Regions from separate parts of the Arthrobacter sp. MDB1-55 genome, predicted to be linked through region 2. Evidence: riboswitches for the same ligand, from Rfam matches in the RefSeq annotation. Region 2 holds a riboswitch; the other holds the start of a gene.
What was found. Region 2 has a riboswitch for cyclic di-AMP ahead of AC5RU3_RS14500 (M23 family metallopeptidase). Riboswitches for the same ligand answer to the same signal wherever they lie in the genome.

Region 1: linked by a shared signal. The riboswitch ahead of AC5RU3_RS04445 (LysM peptidoglycan-binding domain-containing protein) and the one ahead of AC5RU3_RS14500 (M23 family metallopeptidase) in region 2 are both predicted to bind cyclic di-AMP.

What each region holds. Positions count from the first base shown of each region.
Region 1 covers NZ_JBNHID010000001.1:921,121-925,525, reverse strand. Annotated here, with positions in the region: gene AC5RU3_RS04455 (alpha/beta fold hydrolase) at 1-687, shown strand, start outside; gene AC5RU3_RS04450 (NAD-dependent epimerase/dehydratase family protein) at 684-1,658, shown strand; gene AC5RU3_RS04445 (LysM peptidoglycan-binding domain-containing protein) at 1,840-2,736, opposite strand; cyclic di-AMP (ydaO/yuaA leader) riboswitch at 2,741-2,898, opposite strand; gene AC5RU3_RS04440 (YtxH domain-containing protein) at 3,044-3,325, opposite strand; gene mutM (bifunctional DNA-formamidopyrimidine glycosylase/DNA-(apurinic or apyrimidinic site) lyase) at 3,403-4,405, opposite strand, start outside.
Region 2 covers NZ_JBNHID010000003.1:621,085-625,489, forward strand. Annotated here, with positions in the region: gene AC5RU3_RS14490 (NlpC/P60 family protein) at 1-749, opposite strand, end outside; gene AC5RU3_RS14495 (NlpC/P60 family protein) at 775-1,572, opposite strand; cyclic di-AMP (ydaO/yuaA leader) riboswitch at 1,578-1,739, opposite strand; gene AC5RU3_RS14500 (M23 family metallopeptidase) at 1,886-2,650, opposite strand; cyclic di-AMP (ydaO/yuaA leader) riboswitch at 2,901-3,092, opposite strand; gene AC5RU3_RS14505 (iron-dependent transcriptional repressor DtxR) at 3,220-3,912, opposite strand; gene serC (phosphoserine transaminase) at 4,158-4,405, shown strand, end outside.

The DNA.
Region 1 (4,405 bases), on a different contig from region 2:
ACCGAAGCACTGCCGGTGACTGACATCGATTTGGGCCAGATCCGGGAGTCAGCAGCCTCGACGTGTTCGGGTGCCGGCAACGGAGTATGCGTCGGGGCGCCCGTTCCGGGAGCGGAAATCCGCATCAGTGCGCTTGACCGCGACGGCGTTGCGTCGGGTGAACCCACAGCTGAGCCGGGTGTGACGGGAGAAATCCTCGTCCGCGCTCCCCACGTCAAGGACCGCTATTTCCGGTTATGGGTGACTGAACGTGAATCCTCCCGGACTGCCGGCTGGCACCGCACCGGCGACGTCGGACACCTCGACGCTCAGGAGCGGCTGTGGGTAGAAGGACGGCTCGCACACCTGATCACATCCGCCGATGGCATCCTGACGCCCGTAGGGCCGGAGCAGGCAATCGAGCGACTCGACGACGTTCGTCAGGCGGCCGTGGTTGGAATAGGTCCGGCCGGCACACAGGCTGTGGTTGCCGTTGTGGAGCCCGCCCACGGTGCAGGAGCAATCAGCCTCGCACCGACAACCTTGGCCAGCGCCGTCAGGCAAGCGGTCGGCAGTGAGCAACTGGCTGCCGTACTGACGGTGTCCGCACTGCCCACTGATATCCGGCACAACGCGAAGATCGACCGTTCTGCGGTGGCCGAATGGGCTGCCGCTGCGCTCGAGGGACGCGGAAGGAAAAGACCGTGAAGGTCCTGGTGACCGGTGCAAGCGGAATGCTGGGTGGAGCGGTCGCCTCCCTACTGGTGCAGAACGGACATACCGTCCGGACCCTGCAGCGCCGATCTTCGGGCGTACTGGGCGCGGAGGATGTGACCGGTCAGCTAACCGACCGAAGGACGCTTGAGACCGCTGTGGCGGACATGGACGCGGTCGTTCACCTCGCGGCTAAGGTTTCATTCACCGGCGATCCGGCGGAGTTCCACCGCGTCAATGTCACCGGCACAGCTGATCTTCTCAGGGCTGCCCGGACAGCAGGGATCGGTCGGTTCGTGCACGTATCCTCGCCCTCGGTTGCGCACATCGGAAAGCCACTGGTCGGTGCTGCGGCCGGACCGGCAGATCCCCGGCAAGCAAGGGGATCCTATGCCCGGACCAAGGCTGAGTCGGAGATCCTTGCCCTTGGCGCGAATGACGATCGCATGTCGGTCACTGCCATCCGCCCTCACATCGTGTGGGGACCGGGAGATACTCAATTGGTGGAGCGCGTCCTGAACCGCGCCCGTGCCGGCAGGCTTCCGCTCCTCGCCGGCGGCACAGCACTCGTCGACACAACCTATGTGGACAATGCGGCATCCGCCATTGCGGCCGCTCTGCACCGGATCGATCATGTGCGGGGCCTGGCTTTGGTGGTCACGAACGGTGAACCACGCCCCATCGGCGAACTCCTTGCCCGCATGTGCGCGGCAGGCGGAGTTCCTGGACCGAGGATGTCTGTCCCGGGTTGGGTTGGCCGACTTGCCGGAAGCGCCGTCGAGACGTTCTGGCGCGGATCCAACGCCGACGGTGAACCGCCGATGACCCGTTTCCTGGCCGAGCAACTGTCGACGGCGCACTGGTTTGACCAGCGCCAGACCCGGAAGCTTCTGGACTGGACCCCTGAGGTAAGCCTCGACGAGGGCTTTGCACGGCTGGCTGACCACTACGGTGTTGCGATCTGATCCTCGTCCCACCGTGAGGATCCCGCTTCGCTCAACGGCACAGGCGAGCCGAACGACAATGCTGGCAGATGGCAGAACGGCGGAAATGCACGTGGGAAACAAAAGGGAGAACCGGATTCCCGGTTCTCCCTTTTATGTTGAACAGCTATGCGGTGCGAGCCACAGTGGCCGCAGGTGCCTGCTACGCGCGGTAGAAGGACACTGCGCCCAGATCGCTCAGCGGGTGCTGCATGGTGAGGTTTGCACCGTTCATGCCGCTGCTGATGACCTGGCCGTTGCCGGCGTAGACGGCCACGTGTCCGGCGCTGATGACAATGTCACCTGGTGCCGGAGTGCTGACAGGGGTGCCGTAGGCAGCGAACTGTGCCGGGCCGAGGTCGCCGGTTCCCAGTGCGCGCTCCAGCAGGACGGTGCAGTCCTGGATCAGACCGGCCGCGAGCTGGGCCCGAGCCGAAGCGAGGATGCTTGCGCCGGTGGCGCTGCCCGAGCCTTCTGCAACCTGAATCTTGGTCGAGGATGCGGTGGTGATGTTCATCGTGCTGGTCTCAGCAGGAGCCGGAGCAGGAGCCGGGGCGGGAGCCGGAGCAGCCTGAACCTGCGGTGCAGGAGCAGCAGCAGGAGCCGGAGCCGCAGCAGGGGCCGGAGCCGCAGCAGCACTACCGGACAGGCTGATGACCTGGCCCGGGTAGATGATCGAATCCCAGCCGAGGCCGTTCGCAGCGAACACGGCGTCCAGGCTGACACCATAGCTGGCAGCGATCGAGCCGAGGGTGTCGCCGGACTTGACCGTGTGGGTCGGAGCCGCAGCGGCGGGGGCCGGTGCAGCAGGAGCCGGCGCTACGGGGGCGGACGCCGCCTGAACGCTGACCTCAGGCGCCTGGACTGCAGCCGAAGTAGTAGTGGTGGTGGTTCCCGCGCTTGCCGGGAGTGCAGCTCCGAAGAGAATTCCGGAAGCTGCTACAACAACGGCCGCAGGCCGGCCAACGGTGCCAGCGTGAGCGCTGACGGCCTTGGACACAAGCTGCATGGTGCTGGGCGAAGTTGCACGGTGGCGCGCGATATGACGGTTTTTGGACACGGAAATTGCCTCTCCCAATGCCTGCGGAGTTAGCTGTCGGATTCGGATGGGAGCCACCCGGACAATCAGCCTTAGGCCGATTCGTCTTCACCCCTAGGACTTCTGAAGAAGCCCACTATCTGGTTCCCCCGCTCCTGCCGCGATGTGTAGCGAACGGACCTTCCAGCGGCGGCAGGATTAGGCAAATCCACCAGAAGGAAGCCGGGCTTTTGAACCCGGCGTATCCATAACGTTACATTCCTTTGGTTGAATTGTCACGTTTCGATCACAGAGAGGCCATTCCCGCGTGCCTTACAGGGCCCTAGCGTCAGATCTTGTATTCGTCGGTGGGGCTCTTGGGAGCGTCCTGATCGTTGCCGCGATGCATTGCGGACTGCGCCTTCTTCAACACCTGCTCAGCCTGCGCCTGCACCTCCGGAGCCTTCGCCTTTACCGTCTCGGATGCCTGAGAGACCTTGTCCTGGACCTTCGGGCTCTTCCAAAGCTCATTCGCTTTGACCTTGATCTGCTCGTAGCTCGCGCGACCGGCCCGCGCACCCATGACGTAGCCTGCCGCCATGCCTGCCGCAAATACCAACTTGTTCTTCATTGCGATTCTCCTGACGTGTCGGATACCCAGATTTCGAATCTAGTCAGCTTACTTACTTTTGTCACGTCCTGTGACGCTCACCAGCGTCCGTTGCGCGGCCTGGGCTGACACCGGGGGCACGTGTAGGAGGAGCGATTCATGAACGTTTCCCGCCGTATTCGCGACTCCAGGCCGCTCGCAGAACACCTTCGGCAGGGCTCACCCTCCCGGCCATACGCGTTGAGCGAGCGTGCAAAGTAACCGGATGCTCCATTCACGTTGACGTACAGGGAATCAAAGCTGGTTCCCCCCGCATCCAATGCCCGACTCATGACGCTCCGGCACGCCTCAAGCAACCGTGACGCCTCCGCCCGGCGAAGGGTATCTGTTGCTCGCGCATAATGAAGCTTTGCGTCCCAGAGCGATTCGTCGGCATAGATGTTGCCCACACCGGAGATAAGTGTCTGGTCGAGGAGCGCGCGTTTCAGCCCGGTACGCCTGGCGCGCAGTTTGCCGAAGTAGGAATCGAAGGAAAAAGCCGGGTCCAGCGGGTCCCTGGCGATATGTGCTGCCTCAACGGGCACCAACGGCGCCGGGTCCTCCCCCAGTCCGCCGGGAAAACCATCCGGCGTGGTCACCATGCTGGTGACAAAGAGCCCCCCGAAGATTCGCTGGTCGACAAAGCGGAGTTCTTTCGGCAGCGGATCGGCCCCGCCAGTGGACGAAAGCGTGAGGCGTACTTTCAGGTGTTTCTCGTCGGGCTGGTGGGAATCCTCGACCAGCAGCTGGCCGCTCATACCCAGGTGAGCCATCAACGCAACGGCGGATCCGCCGTGCCGTTGCCCGCTGGCAAGCAAGCCACTCGACAATGCTGCGTCCGATCCGGCGTCGTCGGCGGTGTCAGGGAGGGCTGCGCCATCATCCGGACCGGTGAGCGGCAGCCAGAGAAATTTTCCGCGGCGGACGGCATCCGAGATTGAGGCACCCACGAGGTTGCCGATGAAGTCTTCGGTTCCCATTGCGTGGCGGCGGATAGAACGTGGATCCAGAACGTCGACCGCTTCGATACGGCGTCCGCGCACCCACCGCGCGAGCCCACGG
Region 2 (4,405 bases):
TTGAAGCCACCGTGAACTGCCTGGCCTCCACCGATGTAAACGGCAATGTGAGCTGCGCCCATGCCGCCGTCTGCGTAGTAGATCAGATCGCCGGGGATCGCTTCAGCGGCGCTGACCGTGCGGCCAAGGGAGAGGTAGCCGGCCGGCCAGCCGTGGAAGTTGATCCCAGCGGCAGCGAGAGCGTTGCTGGCAAGGCGTGTGCAGTCCTGGGTCACACCGAGCTGAGCCTTGGCGGCAGCAGCGATGGTGGCGGCCACGCCGGACGATACCTCGGGTGCTGCGGGGGCGGGCTTCTCGGCGACAGCTGGCTGCGCAGCAACAGTGGCCGTTGCTTCCACTGCGACTGCAGGCGCGGCTTGAACTGCGGCCTCAACAACCGGAACCTCAACCGGAGCGGCTTCAACGGTCTCCGCCTGCGGCTCTACAACAGGCGCTGCCACTGTAGGAGCTGCCACAGCCTTCACGGCGGTCTTGTTGAACGAGATCTCAGCGTCAGCCGGCGCCTGGACCGGAGCCTTGACGGCCTCGACCTCAAGCGCGGTGGTGACGGTGTTGCGTTCCGACGGAAGTTCGACCGCGTTTGCGGCGACACCGCTGGTCAGAACGAGACCGGAAGCTGCCGCAATGACGGCTGCCTGGCGTCCCACTCCCCCAGCGTTGTCGCTGACGGCGCGTGCGATGGATGAGAGGTGGGCGGAACGCTGTACTTCGGCGCGGTGGCGCGCGATGGCACGGGTATTCGAGGTCATGTGTGTGTGCTCCAGGTAACTGGTTCTAGCTAACGCGGACGAAGCTGTAGCCGGAGAGGTCGGAAAGGCTGTGAAGGCCGGTGTTCATACCGTTCAGGCCACCGCTGATGACCTGGCCGTTGCCGACGTAGATGGCAACGTGACCGCCCGAGACCACGAGGTCACCGGGTGCGGGAGTGGATACTACGGAGCCGAAAGCGAAGAAGTCGCTCGGTGCGATATCTCCGACGGACTTGCCGATGGAGCGAAGAGCCTTTTCAACCATGGCGGTGCAATCCTGCGCAACGCCGATCTGGGAGTAAGCGGATCCGACGAGTGCTGCACCGACCCCGCTGGATGTAGGCGCTTCGACAGGGACTGGAGCCTTCACTGCGGCGGCCTCGACCTTGACCTCGGGCTGGGCGACGGCTGCAACCTCTACGGTCTCAACCTCCACTGCGGCCGGAGCGGGTGCTGCTTCGACGACCTCTGCCTGCGCAGCTTCGACCGGAGCAGCCTCAACGGGAGCAACTTCGATCTCGGGAGCAGCGACGGCTTCGACGGCTGCGCGCTCGAATGAAACTGCTGCATCCGCGGATGCGCTGACGGCGGTTGGCTGAGCGACTGCGCTGAGGGTTCCGACGGCCTGGGCTGAACGCTGGGCGTCAGATGCGCCGTGAGCGGGAAGACCGGCGGTGAGTACGAGGCCGGAAGCGGCGACGATAACTGCTGCCTGGCGTCCTACGGAACCTGCGTTAGAAGAAACAGCCTTCGAAATGGCTGCGAGCGAGTTTGTATGAGCCGGCACCGCACGGTGGCGGCCCAGCGCAGAGCTGTTTGACACGTTAAATTGCCTCTCCCTACGCCTGCGAGGTGAGCTGTCGGATTCGGATGGGAGTCACCCGGCCGCGGATCGTCTCAGATCCAGCGACTTAACCCCAAGGACTTCTGAAGAAGAAGCCCGCAATTGGTTCCCCCGCCCCTGCCATGCGATTGTTGCGAACGGATCTCGTGCAGTGGCAGAGCTAGGCGATCTGCGCGAGAGTGCCAAACCCCCTGCGATTTGGCACGAGTGAAACGGTACATCAGAAAATCAGGTATGTCACATTCAGGTCACGGAACGGTGTGTTCATGGTTACGACGACCTGAGCAACGGCTCAGAGCCAGCCCATTGGGTCGACGTTCTTGCCGTCGACAAGCACCTCAAAGTGCAGGTGGCAGCCCGTTGAGGCACCCGTCGAACCCACCCGGGCGATGGCTTCCCCGCGGTCCACAACCTGGCCCACAGTGACATCCATCGCCGACAGATGGTTGTAGGTGGTCTCCAACCCGTTGGCGTGCTTGACCACCACACGGTTGCCGCCGCCGTAGGCATGCCAGCCCGCGAACGTCACGGTGCCGGCCGCTGCTGCTCTGACAGCAGTGCCGCAGGCCTCGCTCATGTCCTGCCCGGTGTGGAGCTCCCCGGCACCGGTGATCGGGCTCACCCGGGTCCCGAAGGGCGAACTCATCACCACGTGGTCCAGCGGCGCGGAGAGCGATCCCTTCGACTCATCCGCCACGATGTCTCCACCTGATGCAGAAACAATCTCCACGAGCTTGGCGTCCGGATCGAACTTGCCGTGAAGGGCAGCGCGGTCAAACGAAACCTCGGCGCCCGCGGCCGCCTGGATGGGTTGCGGCTCTGCCTGCTCGGCCGAAGCGGCGGCAGCTACCTGAGCCTCTGCGGGCACGACTGCGGCGGTGGTGGGAAGTGCGACGGTCAGTACCATGCCCGATGCGGCGGCTGCAATGGCGACCTTCTGGCTGATCCCGGCGAAGGAGACGTCGCGGCGAGCGGTGACAGCGCGTCGTCGTCGTTCAATCCTCTGGCCATCGCGGGGGCGCAGCGCCGCTGGCTGCGCGAACGCTCCGCTGCTCACGGACGCAACGGAACCAGTGCGGGCTTCACGCCGTGACATTGGAGCGGCTGCACAGCGAGGCGCCTCTGGCACCGTCAGACGTGGCGAAGCCGGGGAAGGTGAAGACACCGGGGCAGGCGAAGCGGCTGCGTGCACCGCTGCCTGACTGGCGATTCGCTCGGCCCGCTCACGCCTGTGGGCGTCGCGTGGCCGCGCTTCAGCGACCGGGGCGCTGGCACGGCGGCGCCCCGAAGCAGTGTTCGACAAGGAGACCCTCTCTCATTTCCGCCTGCGAAGTTAGCTGTCGGATTCGAGTATGAGAAAACTCGGCCCGGATACGCGCGTAGTGGCAGCACCCGGACTTCACCCCAAGGTCATGGCAAGCCATCACCGGTTGTGGGTCCTCCGCCCCTGTCCATCTTGAAACACTGCGTTCGCTGACAGGGTTAGGCATGCGAACCAGGTAACGCTGAAGTATCAGCGCCAGGGATTAACTATAGCTCGGACGGACCAAAAGTAATCATTCCGTAACCATGCTGTGGATATCCTTCGGGAATCCAGCGGGTCTGTCCGGACCGCCGGGGCGGAAACTAAACCGCGACGAAAACGTGCGACGCGACTTCGGGTGGAAGCTCCAATGCACCTTCGACATCGGGCACCCGCACGGACACGTATTCGCCTACAGCCTGCAGCGTCATGCGGGCTCCGGGACGGAGGCCGCCCTCGTCCAGCTGGGTCAGCAACTCAGGATCAACCTGGATCGGCTCAGCGAGACGTACGAGGGTCACGCTCGATCCCGGGACGTATGTTGCCATGGCCTCTGTGAGAGTGCACACACCCATTGTCTGGAGCTCGGAGGGAGTACCCCCGATTGCTTCGAGACCGGGAATCGGGTTGCCGTAGGGCGACTGCGTCGGCTGACCGAGCAGCTCATACAGCCTCCGCTCAACGCGCTCGCTCATCACATGTTCCCAACGGCATGCCTCGTCGTGGACGTACGCCCAGTCGAGGCCGATGACGTCAGAAAGCAGCCGCTCCGCCAGCCGGTGCTTGCGCATCACCTCAGTGGCCCGCCGGCGTCCGAGCTCCGTCAGCTCGAGGTGACGGTCCCCGGTCACGATCACCAGTCCGTCGCGTTCCATGCGGCCGACCGTCTGCGACACCGTTGGCCCGGAGTGCCGAAGCCGCTCGGCAATCCGCGCGCGCAGAGCAACAATGTTCTCTTCCTCGAGCTCAAGGATGGTCCGCAGGTACATCTCGGTGGTGTCGATGAGGTCCGTCATGCGGGGTTCAGCTCCTTGGCACTGGTGCGGTTTGAGCGTTGATGCGGCGGCAGCAGCGCCCCGAAAACGGGCGACCGTCGTCATCCCTACGCCCCACAAGGTTAACCCATGTAGGTTTGCCGCTTTGACTGGGACGCATCAGCACGGTGTTGTGCACTCCCACCGGTCACAATGCGCCGGCGCTGCGGCCGCTGGGGCAGAATGGTCTGCGAGACCCCACACCAAGCAACCGTCCTGGAGTAATCATGAGCACTTCCACCGACATCCGCATCCCAACCGAGCTGCTGCCGAAGGATGGACGGTTCGGCGCAGGCCCCTCCAAGGTCCGTCCGGAGCAGCTGGAAGCCCTGAACCGTGCGGGGACTGACCTGCTCGGAACGTCCCACCGCCAGGCTCCGGTCAAGAACCTGGTCGGCTCTGTGCGGTCAGGGCTGATGGACTTCTTCCGTGCCCCCGAAGGGTATGAAGTTGTTCTGGGCGTCGGAGGGTCCAC